Thermoleptolyngbya sichuanensis A183: one gene and its partners. The main gene of each other region encodes a partner of the protein of the gene in region 3 in a complex. Links are inferred from orthologs where the notes say so. Each region holds a gene or a part of one and is shown on either strand. Other genes may lie near its edges.

Evidence for each region. Proteins that work in one complex are often made in the same cells at the same time.
Region 1: the proteins of accD (region 3) and accC are in contact, whole or in part, in a solved structure (PDB 8UXZ), measured with the Escherichia coli proteins. The link is inferred for Thermoleptolyngbya sichuanensis A183 from one-to-one orthologs.
Region 2: the proteins of accD (region 3) and HPC62_RS12020 are in contact, whole or in part, in a solved structure (PDB 8UXZ), measured with the Escherichia coli proteins. The link is inferred for Thermoleptolyngbya sichuanensis A183 from one-to-one orthologs.

The regions. Positions count from the first base shown.
Region 1 is NZ_CP053661.1:5,487,969-5,492,703, reverse strand. The notes cover bases 1,536-4,356. They hold accC (acetyl-CoA carboxylase biotin carboxylase subunit), read left to right. Parts: upstream 1,536-2,183; coding sequence 2,184-3,530; downstream 3,531-4,356. Other genes in these bases: HPC62_RS22765 (shikimate dehydrogenase), read right to left, coding at 3,614-4,356; HPC62_RS22775 (hypothetical protein), read left to right, coding at 1,953-2,099; HPC62_RS22780 (biliverdin-producing heme oxygenase), read left to right, coding at 1,536-1,789. In the rest of the region: bchM (magnesium protoporphyrin IX methyltransferase), read left to right, coding at 1-164; HPC62_RS22785 (hypothetical protein), read left to right, coding at 272-706; more of HPC62_RS22780, read left to right, coding at 1,073-1,535; more of HPC62_RS22765, read right to left, coding at 4,357-4,501; HPC62_RS22760 (CHASE2 domain-containing protein), read left to right, coding at 4,687-4,735. UniProt on the Escherichia coli protein: This protein is a component of the acetyl coenzyme A carboxylase complex; first, biotin carboxylase catalyzes the carboxylation of the carrier protein and then the transcarboxylase transfers the carboxyl group to form malonyl-CoA.
Region 2 is NZ_CP053661.1:2,863,087-2,867,829, forward strand. What follows is about bases 1,536-4,364. They hold HPC62_RS12020 (acetyl-CoA carboxylase carboxyltransferase subunit alpha), read left to right. Parts: upstream 1,536-2,374; coding sequence 2,375-3,355; downstream 3,356-4,364. Other genes in these bases: HPC62_RS12015 (hypothetical protein), read right to left, coding at 1,799-2,056; HPC62_RS12025 (hypothetical protein), read left to right, coding at 3,628-3,804; HPC62_RS12030 (SDR family oxidoreductase), read left to right, coding at 4,001-4,364. Outside these bases: HPC62_RS12000 (MATE family efflux transporter), read right to left, coding at 1-583; HPC62_RS12005 (hypothetical protein), read right to left, coding at 734-1,081; HPC62_RS12010 (hypothetical protein), read right to left, coding at 1,326-1,505; more of HPC62_RS12030, read left to right, coding at 4,365-4,723. UniProt on the Escherichia coli protein: Component of the acetyl coenzyme A carboxylase (ACC) complex. First, biotin carboxylase catalyzes the carboxylation of biotin on its carrier protein (BCCP) and then the CO(2) group is transferred by the carboxyltransferase to acetyl-CoA to form malonyl-CoA.
Region 3 is NZ_CP053661.1:1,386,211-1,392,241, reverse strand. What follows is about bases 1,487-4,388. They hold accD (acetyl-CoA carboxylase, carboxyltransferase subunit beta), read left to right. Parts: upstream 1,487-2,420; coding sequence 2,421-3,356; downstream 3,357-4,388. Other genes in these bases: pip (prolyl aminopeptidase), read left to right, coding at 3,918-4,388; HPC62_RS05945 (hypothetical protein), read left to right, coding at 3,515-3,799; HPC62_RS05955 (hypothetical protein), read left to right, coding at 1,995-2,219; HPC62_RS05960 (prepilin peptidase), read left to right, coding at 1,487-1,753. Also shown: HPC62_RS05965 (DUF2811 domain-containing protein), read right to left, coding at 1-192; more of HPC62_RS05960, read left to right, coding at 914-1,486; more of pip, read left to right, coding at 4,389-4,865; bchD (magnesium chelatase ATPase subunit D), read left to right, coding at 4,936-6,031.

The DNA.
Region 1 (4,735 bases), 4.1 Mb from region 3 along the record:
AAATTGGCGACTTTTTCCCCGGCCCCAGTAAGGCCACCCGCGCCTACCTGCACCGCGAGGCGGATGTGGTTGCCGTGCTGGAAAGCCAGGGTTGGATCGTGAAGCGCAACGCCATGGCCAAAACGCAGTTCTATTTTTCGCGGCTGCTGGAGGCCGTTCGCTAAGCGCTGGCCATCGCTTTTGCCTTGCCACGGGGTTTCCTAAGCGGCTGATTCAGGGCATTCTACGGGTGCATTGCTCATCTATATCGTTTGCGATATTCACCCGGCCTATGAAACTTCTTCGTCAAATAGCCTCTGGTGTGCTGCTCAGCCTGAGTCTGCTGTTTCTGATGGTGGCGGCGCTTGCGCCATTTGATGAAAGCGAACCCCCTGAAGAACGACGAGACATGGTGCTGGGTGGGCTGATGCTGGGGGTGCCGATGATGCTTGGGGGTGGCTGGCTGCTGTGGGGGTTGCACCGAGATTGGCGAGAGGAGGAGAGCGATCGCCTCCGCAGTCTTTTCTTTGAAACGGCGCGGGCCTATAACGGCTGCTTCAGTGTGATGCAGTTTGCCATGGCCGCCAACATATCGGGCAACATGGCCAAGCAATACCTGGACGAGCGGGCAAAGGAGTTTGAGGCCAACTTTGAAGTAGATGAGCAAGGCGGGGTGTTTTATCGCTTTCCGCTGCGTCAGTTCGAGCCGCCCCAAGACCTGTCTTGACTACCTGTCTTGACTATAGGTTCAGCCGACAGAGCGTAAGAATTTTTAACAAAAACTCTCATCAAATCAGACTACTGTAACAATTTAGGTGCTCTTTGCAACGGTTTAGTGCCGATTCGAGAGGAAACACGCCATTACCCGATGCAGTCCTTCAGCGCTGGCGTGTTGGGTTTATGTTGGGCGCAAGTCGGGCGTAAGGATCGGGAAACCAGAGCAAAAGTCTGGGTTTCCTGCCCCGGAGCGTCGAGTTGTGTCGATTAAGCTGGTTAAGAAAGCTGTCAAAATGCGCTGGAAAAGGCACCTAAACCGCTAGTGGATTTTCGCTAGTAGACGCATTTAGTTGGGATATTTAGCAGGACATTTAGCATGAGCAGCAATTTAGCATCCAAACTCCGCGAGGGAACCAAAAAGTCTCACTCTATGGCGGAGAATACGGGCTTTGTCGCCTGTTTTCTGAAGGGCACGGTAGAACCCACCTCCTATCGCAAGCTGGTGGCGAATCTCTATTTTGTCTATTCTGCGATGGAAGAAGAAATGCAGCGCCACCGTGAGCATCCGCTGCTCTCTCATCTCTATTTTCCAGAGCTAAACCGCAAAGCCAGCCTAGAAAAGGACCTGACCTATTACTTCGGTTCCAATTGGAGGGATCAGGTTGCGCCCTCGACCGCCGCGCAAGACTATGTGGCTCGCATTCGGGAGGTGTCGAACGAGTCTCCCGAACTGCTGATCTCCCATCTCTACACCCGCTATCTGGGCGACCTCTCTGGGGGGCAAATTCTCAAGAAAATTGCTCAGAACGCGATGAATCTGTCGGAGGGTCAGGGCACTAACTTCTACGAGTTTGAGCAGATTCCCGACGAGAAGGCGTTTAAGGTGATGTACCGCGATCGCCTCGACAGCCTGCCCGTGGATGAAGCCACCGCCGACCGCATCGTGGACGAAGCCAACGCTGCCTTTGGCATGAATATGTCCATGTTCAAAGAGCTAGAAGGCAACCTGATCAAGGCGATCGGCATTCAGCTCTTTAATCTGCTCACTCGCCGCACCCGTCGCGGCAGCACCGAACTGGCAACGGCAGAGTAGGGATCAGAGGATCAGAGATTCAAATTTAGGGATTGCAACTTGGGGACTCATTTGGGGTTCTCATGCGGCATTCCGACAAATCGGGTGAGTCTTTTGGGTTGGAGCGTTCGCGTTGAAGCCGAGCGTTTTGGACAAAAGGATTGACCCGATTGTTTTTTACAACATGGTTTTTGCACAGCCAGGACTTGTACAGCCAGGACTTGTACAGCTAGGACTTGTGCAGCCAGGAGTTACGCTGTTTTTTGCCGATGTAGGGCGATCGCCCGACCTCACCCTAATTCCTGTAACCGACCCTGAACCGCATCCCTAAACCCTGGGCCCCGATTCGGCGTAAAATTCAAAACACTGGCTAGTCAATCCCTGGCCGTTGATTCCTTGCGCCGGGCCTTACGAGATGCGTTTTGAAAAGATTCTGATTGCCAACCGTGGTGAGATTGCCCTCCGCATTTTGCGGACTTGCGAAGAGATGGGCATTGCCACTGTGGCAGTGCATTCTACTATTGACCGCAATGCGCTGCATGTGCAGCTTGCGGATGAGGCGGTGTGTATTGGCGAGCCGCCCAGCAGCAAGAGCTATTTGAACATTCCCAATATCATCGCGGCAGCGCTCACCCGCAACGTCAGCGCGATTCATCCCGGCTACGGTTTTTTGGCAGAAAATGCCCGCTTCGCGGAGATCTGCGCCGATCACCAAATTGCCTTTATCGGGCCCTCTCCGTCTGCGATGCGGGCGATGGGCGACAAGTCTACGGCCAAGGAAACGATGCAGCGAATCGGCGTGCCCACTGTGCCGGGGAGCGATGGGCTGTTGACCGATGAGAAAGAAGCACTGGCGATCGCCCGCAAAATTGGCTATCCCGTCATCATCAAAGCCACAGCGGGTGGCGGCGGCCGGGGAATGCGGCTGGTTCGCAGCGAAGCGGATTTGGTCAAGTCTTTTCTGGCGGCCCAGGGCGAGGCCGAAGCAGCCTTTGGCAATCCCGGTGTGTATCTAGAGAAATTTATCGAGCGGCCCCGCCACATCGAGTTTCAGATTCTCGCCGACGGCTATGGCAACGTGATTCACTTGGGCGAACGCGACTGCTCGATTCAGCGCCGCCACCAAAAGCTGCTCGAAGAAGCGCCCAGCCCCGCCCTCACGCCGGAACTGCGGGAAAAAATGGGGTCAGCGGCGGTGCGCGTGGCCCAGGCGATCAACTACCTCGGCACGGGCACGATCGAGTTTCTGCTGGATGCCTCCGGTCAGTTCTATTTCATGGAAATGAACACGCGCATCCAGGTCGAGCATCCCGTTACGGAGATGATTACTGGCATGGACTTGATCGCGGAGCAGATTCGCGTGGCCCAGGGCGATCGCCTCCGACTCACTCAAGAGCAGGTGCAGTTGCGCGGCCACGCCATCGAATGCCGGATCAATGCCGAAGACCCAGATCAGAACTTTCGCCCTGCCCCCGGACGCATCAGCGGCTATCTGCCCCCCGGCGGCAACGGCGTTCGCATTGATTCCCACGTCTACACGGACTATGAAATTCCGCCCTACTACGACTCGCTGATCGGCAAGCTGATCGTTTGGGGGAGCGATCGCCCCACGGCTATTCGCCGCATGAAGCGGGCCCTGCGCGAGTTCGCCATCACGGGGCTGCCCACCACCATCGGCTTCCACCAGCGGATTCTGGAAACGCAGGATTTTGCAGACGGGCGTGTTTACACCAATTTTGTGGAGCAGATCATGCAACGGTAGGCGCGGGTTGATCAAAAGCCTGGGGGATGGAAGCCTCATCCCCAACCTCATACCAAACCTCATCCCCAACTTCACACCCAACCTCATACACCACCTCCTCCCCTCAACCGCTCAATCAACGCCTGCCGCATGACCTCGACCGGAACCTCCTGCCCCAGCCACAAACGCAGGGCAGCGGCTCCCTGCTGCACCAGCATTTCCAGACCGCTGATGGGCATTGCGCCGAGGGCAGTGGCCTGCTGCAAAAAGCGGGTGGGGTTGGGGGTATAGATCAGGTCGTAGGCGATCGCCCCTGGTTTCATCGTCAGCCCTGGCTCTGCACCCAGCGGCGAAGCCTGAGTATGGGGTTGCATCCCGATGGGCGTGGTGTTGACCAGCAGAGTTGCCCCAGGGAGGAGATTCGGCAAATCCTCCCACGGATGCACCGAGAGCGTGGCAATCGGCGAGTTTCGCCAGCTTTGCTGAAAGGCTTTGAGCTTGTTTAGGTCGCGCCCGACGACGTGGATTTGCGCCAGTCCCAGTTGGGAACAGCCAGCGACGACGGCCCGCGCCGCGCCGCCGTTTCCCAAAATCACTGCCGTACTCTGGCTCCAGTCGGGCGATCGCTCTGGGGGCAGGGTCAACAGCGGCGACAGAAATCCCTCCACATCAGTATTGGTGCCGGCCCAGCCCGTTTCTGTTCGCCAGATTGTGTTGACCGCGCCCACCGATTGGGCAATCTCTGAAATATGATTCAGAAACGGTATCACAGCCTGCTTGTGGGGAATCGTGACGTTGAAGCCGCGCAGACCGATGGCGGCAAACCCGGCGATCGCCTGGGGCAGGTCTTCCGGCGCAACGGGCAGCGGCAGGTATACATAATCCACACCGAGATGGGCGATCGCGGCGTTGTGCATCACAGGCGAGAGCGAGTGGGAAACGGGATGCCCAATCACGCCCAAAAGTTTCGTAGTGCCAGTAATCCCGGTCATCATAGGTGCTTCAGCGGTGCAAATGGGATGCAAATGGGATGCATTAATGATGCATTAGTGCAAATTGAGGGAGCAGGTTGAGGGAGTGGGTTGAGGGAGCGGGTCGGGGTCAGGAATCGAACCTTTGTATCAGGGATGTGTGTCAGAATCATTACATCTATTGAGCACTGAGCAACGAATTGTCCATGCTGGGGACTGTGCTTGGCGGGCGTTATCGCATTATTACTATTTTGG
Region 2 (4,743 bases), 1.5 Mb from region 3 along the record:
GCCCCAACTGCGGTAGCCCAAATTTGCCCAGCGTCAGTGCATAGTTCAGCGTCATGTTGATCAGCATTCCGCCCAGCATAATCAGGATGATCGGCCGGGGGCGCGACAGGGCCGACACGGTGCTTTTCAGCGCGGCAAAACCCACACCGGGGAGATAGCCGAGGGCGATCGCCCGCAAGTAGGGCCGCCCCAGATCCAGCATCTCTGCCGATTGCCCCGTGCGGCTCAGCACCGCGTCGCCGTGCCAGATCAGCACTGCTATAGGAAAACTCAGCAGCAGCGCCAGCCAGAGGCCCTGCCGATTCACCGCGCCGACCCGCTGCGGATTGTTCGCCCCGTAGGCCTCCGCCGCCAGCGGGCTGACCGCCGCCACGACTGCCCCGCCCAGCAGCAGCAGCGCCACAAAATAGGTCGCACACAATCCGCCCGCCGCCAGCGACTCGCTGCCCAGCCGACCCATCATCACCGTATCGACAAAGCCCGTTGCCGACTGCGACAGTTGCGCCCCCGCCAGCGGCAGCGCCAGCCAAAATAACTCCCGCGATTCGGCTGAAATCGTGTTTTTCGTAAGCCAGGGTTTCATAGGTTTTAGAGATTCAGGGGTCAGGGGTTGGGGATTGGGGTGTTGGAAGAGGGAAGAGGGAAGAGAGAAGAGAGAAGAGGGAAGAGAGAAGAGGGAAGAGGTTTCGTTTTTCGTTTTTCGTTTTTCCCATCTCTCGCTCCATCACTCCCACTACCAGCGATGAATCGGTGGCACGATACTGCGGGCGGTGTGAGTCGAGCGGCTAGAGGGGCGATTGTACCGAGATTCCAACCAGGCGCGGAGTTCTGTACCCGTGTGACAGCGGACGCGATCGCCCGTCACTGGGTCATGGGCACACCACCAGCTTTCCCCATTGCGATCGCGCTCGAACCAAACACGCGGTTCGCCAGGGTCGCCCGCATAGCTCAGCAGGTGGTCAAGCAAGCTGTCCCAGAGCCTTGCCCAGCGAGATCTGCGGGAACAACTGCCGTCAATTGCCAGACTGGTTGCAGAACCCGGCTTCGGCTCTAGGTCGCCGGGTTTATGAATCGTATTCATGAGAAAGACTCCAGGGGTGAATGGTGAGATGAAGAGGCGACTTTGGGCACGGTGCAGCAAAAGCCAGCTTGCCTGCCCGTCGCTGTAGTTAAATCGGGTCAAACCTCAAACCGGGTCAAACCATCGCCATCCGTCGAGGGAAATGCTGATCTGCACCCTCAGAGGAGGCAAAATCAGCGGGTTGGAGCCTTGGCAAACACCACTAGGGCGATCGCGCTGCGGAGTTGTAGAGCGTATCAGGAACCTATTGCGGGCACCGCGTGTGCTGCGAAACCTGGCTCACGCTACGGTGGCAAGGCTCGACCAGTGAAGCACCAGAGGCAACCGCGATGCGGTCGATAAAGGCATCAACCAGAGTTTGAACGGAGGCGAACATTGAGGTACGGGCCAGGGCGATCGCCCGCTTTTGGCAAACCAAACCCACCTTGCCCGTTTCAACAACTATTCCAGTAACCGTTCCGACAAGCGTTCCAATAACCGTTCCGACAACTGTTCTAGCAACTGCCCCAACGCCGATTCCTCAACCGCCCGCCCATGAACCAACCTGCGGGCACGACGGATGAAGCGTCAAACCGTGTCTAAAACCGGAAGCAAATGCAGGTCAGAGAAGCCTCTAGACCTAGCTAAATCTTGAAGTCGCCTGAGGGGACGCAGGGCCCAGCGATCGCAAACAAAATGCTGAACCGTTGCACGGACTATTCACGGGCTATCCGCGGGCTATCCGCAATGGGCAAACTCCTCCGCGCCCTTCAGCCCAGAGGCTTTGAAAAGGGCTTTGGAAAAGCTTGCTGCGCCCCAGCGGCCGCTTCGTCGCATCAGCAACCCCGGCTGCATTCCGCGTGGGGGGCTGAGCAACTGCCGCAAAATCTGAATAATCTGAACCTTAGTCTGGAGACGTTGGGCCTGGCGGGCGACAAAAGCAACCACAACGACTCGGATATTTGGAATGGTACGAACGCCGCTGTGTTTGAGCATCTGCTTTGCCTCCTCTAGCCAAGCTGTCAGAAGTGTCGTGCCTATCGTAGGGCGATCGCCCCAATCCTTACCTCACCTACCTGGCTCACCCGATTGGGTGAACGGGAATCAGGTCTGGGGGGACGGCGTGGAACAACCCGCAGAACCATCAATTTTTTCCTGGGGCCAACTCAGGAAAGCTCAATAGTTTTGATGTCTGAAATCCCCTGGCGCAGCCGTTGGAGCAATTGTAGGGAACGACGGATTGCTAAAATGAACCCTTGGGTGATCAGCCCAGTTCTCAACCCCAAGCTAGTTTTCAACCTCTAACCCTGAGCCATGCCCACATCGGAACGTCGCCTGCTGCTGGATTTTGAAAAACCCCTGGTCGATCTGGAGGAGCGTATCAAGCAAATCCGTGACCTGGCAGAGGAAAGTGAGGTAGACGTGTCCGATCAGATTCAAAAGCTAGAGGAGCGGGCCGATCAGCTCCGGCAGGAGATTTTTCAAAACCTGACCCCGGCGCAGCGGCTCCAAGTAGCGCGGCATCCTCGCCGACCCAGCACGCTGGACTACATTCAGTCCATGACCGATGAATGGATCGAACTGCATGGCGATCGCCTGACGGGGACAGACGATCGGGCGCTGGTGGGCGGCATTGGGCGGCTGGACGGACGACCCGTGGTGCTGCTGGGGCATCAAAAGGGGCGCGACACAAAAGACAACGTGGCGCGAAATTTTGGCATGGCCTCGCCGGGGGGCTATCGCAAGGCGATGCGGCTGATGAACCACGCCAATCGATTTGGAATGCCCATTCTGACGTTTATCGACACGCCGGGGGCCTATGCGGGGCTGGAGGCAGAGCGGCTGGGCCAGGGGGAGGCGATCGCTTACAACCTGCGCGAAATGTTTCGACTGGACGTGCCGATCCTCTGCACTGTCATCGGCGAGGGCGGTTCGGGCGGGGCGCTGGGCATTGGCGTGGGCGATCGCCTGATGATGTTTGAGCATTCGGTCTACACAGTCGCCAGCCCCGAAGCCTGCGCCGCCATCCTGTGGAAAGACGCAGCCAAGTCGCCCCAGGCGGCCGAGGCGCTACGGATTACCGCCCAAGATTTGAAACAGCTTGGCATTCTAGATCAAATCTTGCCGGAGCCGCTGGGCGGGGCCCACGCCAATCCGCTCCAGGCCGCCGCCACCCTCAAGGCCGCCATCCTAGAAAACCTGGCCCAGCTTGATAGCCTCACCAACGCCCAGCGGCGTGACCTGCGCTACCAAAAGTTTCGCAAGATTGGAATCTTTCAGGAGATGTCGGCTTGAGCGACGCGAAAGGAGTTGGGGTGGCTGAACTGATAGGCCCAGCCCCTAGATTTCTAAATGGGACTTGAGCTCGGCGACCGGACGGATTTGCCCACTACTCCCTTTGACAAAATCAGATAGCGTAGCAGAGGAAGTTGGTCGAGTCTGGTTTATGAGTGTTAAAATCGAGTCCGTAACATTTTTTAAAATTTTGGAGCCAATCCTGGTGTGTAGCGCTTAATACTCGTTAATGGGGCCCTGTTTCGGTCATGCTAATTATTAGGCATTGAGGCTTGGATTTGATTTGGATAGAGCCATTGCTGATGGATTTGGTCTGGCTTCTGGACACTCGCCGTGCGATCGCCTCACTGCAATGCCTGATGGCACGGATTAGCCAGATGTCGCCCGATCAAAAGCCCACGCCAGACTTAGACTCAGGACTCTTTGACGCTAGCAATCCAATTTTCTAACTTTTTTAACTCACCCGCTAACCCAACTGTTTTTAACCAATCGTTCTTTTCATCAATCGCTTCATACCGCTGCTTGGAACTGGAGTTTCTCCCAGTTCGCTACCCACCTGCGATTTTAAGTTTTGGCTACAGGCTGGCTTAACCATTGTTTTTTTCTATTCCTTTCACGCTGGTTCATCAGTTCAGGATTTTACTCATGTCTCACGCTCTTCCTACCCGCGCCCTGATCACCGGAGCCAGTCGGGGCATTGGCGCAGCCACGGCGATCGCCTTTGCTAAAGCGGGGGTAAACCTGGCCCTGGTTTCCCGTTCTGCCGACTCCCTGGAATCAGTCGCCGCAGCGGCTCGCAAACTGGGCGTAGCGGCAGACACATATCCCATCGATCTGGAAGCTTTGGATCAGGTCGCTGAAAAAATAGGGGCGATCGCCACAGCCAGCCCTATCGACATTCTGGTGAACAACGCCGGAATCGGCTACACCGGAGACTTGCTGACGACTCCCCTCCCCGACTGGCAGCGGGTGATCAATCTCAACCTCACCAGCGTCTTTCAGTGCATCCAGGCCGTATTGCCAGGAATGCGCGATCGTGGCCAGGGTGTGATTATCAACATCGCCTCCATCGCGGGCTATCACGCTTTTCCCGGATGGGGAGCCTACAACGTCAGCAAGGCGGGGCTAATTGCCCTATCCAAAACCCTGGCAGCCGAGGAGCGCTCCCACGGGATTCGCGTCGTCACCTTTTCGCCCGGATCGGTCAACACGCCAATTTGGGACACCGACACGGTGCAAGCCGACTTCGATCGCTCTCGTATGCTCACTGCCGACGTGGTTGCCCAGTCGATTGTGCATACTGCCCTGCTCCCCCCTGGTGCAGTGATTGAAGAAATCACGCTGGTTCCCAGTGCGGGAGCCTTGTGAAGATCCGAACCAGTCCCCAA
Region 3 (6,031 bases):
GACCCGTGCTGCCTGCCGATAGCAGTGGGCAGTGGTTGGGCTGTTGCTGCTGACGTGTTGCAGCAAGAACAGCGACAGCGCGGCGCAGAACACCCGGTCTTGATCCCAATCGGGATGGGTTTCCAGGTAGCCCTTGAGGGATAGGTGCAAATCTTCAGGAATTTCGGCCAGGATGCTGACAGTTGCGTTCATGTGGGAAACCTCAGTGATGAAGTTTTGGATGGTGAAACAGAAGCTCGGACGCAGGAACCAAACTCGATAAACCCTCTCGTTTGACTGGGCCAGCCAGAATGAGGTCAGGTTTTGAAAAGGCACGCACCTGATGGTGGAGGTGAGGGGAGGCAGCAAGTTGCCGCTTTGTCCCGACGCTCAGGCACACAAAAGCAGCGCAAACTCTCGCCAGAGGACGGATAGCGACACGCCAGACCGAAAAATCGAACTCTGGTGATAGTCGGTCCCCTCTGCCAAGGAGCGCTTTAATTGAGCAGGTCGCATCATTTTGCGCCAGGAGGGGGTGGGGTTGTCAACCTTAAGAACTGTTGCAGAGGGCTTTAGATTTAAAAAAGTTTTACGGTGCAATGCGGATTTGAGGTCGTTTTTTGTTACGAAACTTCATTAAAGCCCGATGATTCTGAGGGGGCGATCGCCCTTTGGCGAATTCCCCAGAAAATTCCTCTAGCCCCAATGCCACCGTAGAAGCCTGTGGAAAACTACCCGATCCCCTGTGGAAAACTTCGATATCGCTGTGGAAAGCTTGTGGAGACTGTGGGGAAAATCGCCCCGAAAGATAAGAATTGCAAACTGCTGGAAAGCGCCCTGACTTTTGGCCATAGCTTGACATTGCAGCGCCTACAGAGACTAGGATTCAAGGGCTTTCGGTCACTTTGGTCTAATTTTTGTCTAATTTTGGTCTATGGAGCTAATTCTTGAAGGACTGAGGGCACTGATCGTGTTCCTCATCGGCGCATCGGTCGGCAGCTTTCTCAACGTGGTGGTGTATCGGATTCCGGCAGGGCTGTCGCTGCTGCATCCGCCGTCTCGCTGTCCCTCTTGCCTCACCCCCATCCGGCCCTACGACAACGTGCCCGTGCTGGGCTGGCTGTGGTTGGGTGGACAGTGTCGAACGTGCAAAGCGTCGATTTCCCCCCGATATCCGCTGGTGGAACTGATTACAGGGTTGCTGTTTGTCGCCGTGGCTCAGTCTTTTGCGCTACCGCTGCCTGCGGTGGGCTACTGGGCGCTGGTGAGCTGGCTGATGGCGCTGGCGCTGATCGACCTGGATACGCTCACCCTGCCCAACGTGCTGACCCAATCGGGACTGGTGGCGGGGTTGGTCTTTCAGGCGGCGATGGGCTGGTCGCAGGGAGTCGCCACTGGGCAGGGCGGACTGATGGGCAGCGCCGCAGCGGTGATGGGCGGCGTAGTGGGCGCAGTGCTGGGCATCTGGGGGCTGGATCTGATAACGTTTGTTGGCTCTGTAGCTTTGGGGCAAACCGCAATGGGCGGCGGTGATGCAAAGCTGGCGGCGATGATGGGGGCGTGGCTAGGCTGGAAATTGCTGCTGCTGGCGGGGTTTCTGGCGTGCGTGTTGGGGGCATTTGTGGGCGGGGGGGCGATCGCCCTTGGCCTGCTCAGCCGTCGCCAGCCCATCCCTTTCGGCCCGTTTCTGGCACTTGGCGCGATTCTCGCCGTCTTCTTTGGAGAGAGCCTGATTCGCGGCTACCTGGGGCTCTTTTGGGGCATTGTTCAATAAATTCCCTAATTCCCTAAATTCCCCAAACAGCGCCCCAGAGGAAATGGCTGGAAGCCTTGCAGCCCCTCAAACTGGGAATCTAAAACTGGCAATCTAAAATCGCTAATCTAAAAGCCAGAATCAAGATCTCAGAGCAAAGCAACAGGACGCAGAACCGCTCCGGCCCCCAACCCCCAACCCCTGATCTCCCCCCGCCTCTGATAGAATCAACATCGTAGTTTGAATCACATACGCTACGGATGTGGCTTGGACAACGTTGAGAACCACCAATACTTATTTGGAAGCAGAACTCATGCAGCAAATGCTGGCGGCCCATGAGATTCCGGCGCGGGTGGTGGCACAGGGCGTTCAGGCGCATTTCGGCGGGGGCACGCCTGCGGCGGTGCAGGTTGACCCGCGAGACTGGTGGACGGCGCTGCTGCTGCTGAGTCCTATCGATGACGCAGAGGACGTAAAACCGGAGTAGCGCAGAGGGGCGATCGCCCTCTCCTAGCACACTAGAAACGCCTCCCCACTTATCCCTTTAGTAAAGTCTTCTACGTAAAGTCTCCCGTTTTCACAGAATCTTCCCCAATCCACTCTTTCCATTCTCTTTTGCCATAGAGCCTTTGCCATAGAGCGCCGCCTCAGCGAAATTTAACACCACCCTTTATCCCCTGTTTTTTTCATGTCTCTGTTTGACTGGTTTGCAAATCGACGCAAAGCTGGTGCCATCAGCCAGAATCAGCAGGAGCGAGAAATCGCCGACGGACTCTGGAGCAAGTGCCCCAACTGCGGCGTGTTGACCTATACCAAAGACCTGCGGGCAAACCTCATGGTCTGTCCAGAGTGCAAGCATCACAACCGCATCTTTAGCGACGAGCGCATTCAGCAACTGATCGATCCAGGCACCTGGACCCCGCTGGACGAACACCTATCGCCCACCGATCCGCTGGGTTTTCGCGATCGCAAATCCTACAGCGATCGCATCCGCGACACTCAGGAAAAAACACGCCTCAGGGATGCTGTTGCCACAGGCGTTGGACGGCTGAACGATTTGCCCGTGGCGCTGGGCGTGATGGACTTTCGCTTTATGGGCGGCAGCATGGGGTCTGTCGTGGGCGAAAAGCTGACCCGCATGATTGAACGAGGCACGCGCGATCGCCTCCCAGTGATTATCGTCTGTGCTTCTGGCGGCGCACGAATGCAGGAGGGAATGCTCAGCCTCATGCAAATGGCGAAAATCTCCGGGGCCCTAGAGCGACACCGAGAAGCCTGTCTGCTCTACATCCCCGTGCTAACCCATCCCACAACGGGCGGCGTAACGGCTAGCTTTGCTATGCTGGGCGACCTGATCCTGGCGGAACCCCAGGCCACTATCGGCTTTGCAGGGCGGCGTGTCGTCGAGCAGACCCTCCGCGAAAAGCTCCCCGACGACTTTCAAACCTCGGAATATTTGCTCAACCACGGCTTTGTAGATACCATCGTGCCGCGCACTGAGTTGAAAAAAACCCTGGCCCAACTCATCCTGCTGCATCAGCCTCCACAGCCCGCAACCCACGCGGTTCACGTCCCCGACACCGTACCCGAAACCTTGCCACTCAAAATTCCCCACGAGTTGTAATCTCGTTGTGGCTTCGATAGCAATTTCAGCGTAATTTCAGTAGTTTCAATAATTTCACACCGCATATAAGCCGTCATTGCAAGCGGTCACCATCCGGACAGGAAAAAGCTTGTATGGTGGATCTGTTGTCTTTACTGAGATCCTGCTGCTACGCCCCTATGCAACTCATCGCCGCAATGCAGGAGGTGTTTCGCCAGCCTCCGATTCCCTACGAGCCGCAAAAGCACTCCCTCAAAGCCTGGGCCAAGTATTGCCTGCAAGATCGGGGCTACAAAGTCCTCTACGCCGATCGCGCCGATTTTGCCATCGAGTCTCGAACCGACGGCAAAGTCTTCTTTCGCGTCACCGAAAACCCTGCCGATGTAACCCCAGACCTGGGCTGGATCGTGTGCGATCGCACATCCCAAGTCACCACCGTCATCGCCCCACACACTCCCGAATAAGGATACAGACCAGCACCACCACCCCTCCCCCCACCTCTTCGTTCTTCCTTCTTCCCTCTTCGTTCTTCTCTCTTCCTTTTTCCCTCTTCTTTCTTCCCTCTTTTTTCTCTCTCCTCCCATGCGGGATCTCTACCCCCCCATCGAACCCTACGCCTCTGGCACCCTCCAGGTTTCCGACCTACACACCATTTACTACGAAGAAGCGGGCAACCCCCAAGGCAAACCCGTCGTCTTTTTGCACGGCGGCCCCGGCGGCGGCATTACGCCCAGCTATCGCCAGTTTTTTGACCCGGAAAAGTGGCGCGTGGTTCTATTTGACCAGCGGGGCTGTGGTCGCAGCACGCCCCACGCCGAACTACGCGAAAACACCACCTGGGACTTGGTGAATGACATTGAGACAATTCGGACGCACCTGGGCATCGATCGCTGGGTGGTCTTTGGCGGCAGTTGGGGCAGCACGCTCTCTCTCGCCTACAGCCAGACCCATCCCGACCGCTGCAAGGGGCTAATTTTGCGGGGCATTTTCATGCTGCGGCGCAAGGAATTGCTGTGGTTCTACCAGGAGGGATGCAGCTACATCTATCCCGATGCCTGGGAAGACTACCTGAAGCCGATTCCTGCGGAGGAGCGGCACGATTTAATCAGCGCCTACTACAGACGGCTGACCAGCGATGACCCGGCAATTCGGCTGGAGGCGGCCCGCGCTTGGTCGGTCTGGGAAGCCAGTACCAGCAAGCTCCTGCCCGATGCCAACCTAAAGGAGCGCTTTGCAGAGGCGGAGTTTGCCGATGCCTTTGCCCGGATTGAATGCCATTATTTTGTGAACAAGGGCTTTTTTGAACCAGACGACCAGCTCTTGCGAAACGTCGATCGCATTCGCCACATTCCCGGCGTAATTGTGCAGGGGCGCTACGACGTAGTGTGTCCAGCGGTGTCTGCCTGGGAGCTTCACCGCGCCTGGCCCGAGGCGGAGCTAATTCTCGTGCCAGATGCAGGCCACTCGATGAACGAACCAGGAATTCGGACGGCGCTGCTGGACGCGAGCGATCGCTTTTCCGCCCTCTAGCCCCAACCCCCTGCCCCGCTTCCTGATATGCTGAATATGCTGGAAGCCTGAACCCGCCTGGATTTTCGCCATGCCTGCCGCCACGTTGACCGATCAACCCCTCAGTTTTCCCCTTACCGCCGTTGTCGGACAGGAGGCGATTAAGCTGGCCCTGCTGCTCTGCGCCGTTGACCCGGGGCTAGGTGGCGTGGTGATTGCGGGTCGTCGCGGCACGGCCAAATCCGTCATGGCCCGCGCTATTCATGCGCTGTTGCCCCCCATCGAAGTCATCGAAGGCTCCTGCTGCAATGCCGATCCGCTCCTGCCCGAAGCCTGGGATGATGACACGCTGAAAAAATACGCAGAGGTCAAAGCAGCAGCGGATTTCAAAGCAGATCCCGAAGCGGATTCTGCTTTGCCCACGCACGTCATCCCGGCTCCCTTTATCCAAATTCCGCTGGGCGTAACGGAAGATCGGCTGCTCGGCTCGGTGGATGTGGCTCAGTCCATCAAGGCGGGGGAAACCGTATTCCAGCCGGGGCTGCTGGCAGAGGCGCACCGAGGCGTGCTGTATGTGGACGAAATCAATCTGCTGGATGACCAGATTGCGAATCTGCTGCTGACGACGCTGACGGAGGGACGCAACCAGATTGAGCGCGAAGGCATTAGCTTTCAGCATCCCTGCAAGCCGCTGCTGATTGCCACTTATAACCCCGAAGAGGGCGACCTGCGAAATCATTTGCTCGACCGAATTGCGATCGCCCTTTCGGCGGACGAAATCCTGGGGCTAGACCAGCGTGTGGCAGCCGTAGAGCGGGCTACAGACTATGCCCAGTCGCCGGAAGATTTTCTCAAGCTCTATCGCGAAGAACTGGACAATCTCAAAACCCAGATCATCCTCGCCCGCGAGTGGCTCCAGGATGTCACCATTTCCCGCACCCAGATTGAGTATCTGGTTCAGGAAGCGCTGCGCGGCGGCGTGCAGGGGCATCGGGCGGAACTGTTTGCTGTGCGGGTGGCCAAGGCAAACGCAGCGCTGGAAGGGCGTACCGAGGTCAGCGCCGACGATCTGCGCGTGGCTGTGAAGCTGGTGATTGTGCCCCGGGCGCTGGATCTCCAGCCGCCGCCCGAAGATGAATCGCCCCCGCCACCCCCGCCGCCCCAGGATCAGCAGCCGTCTGACCAGG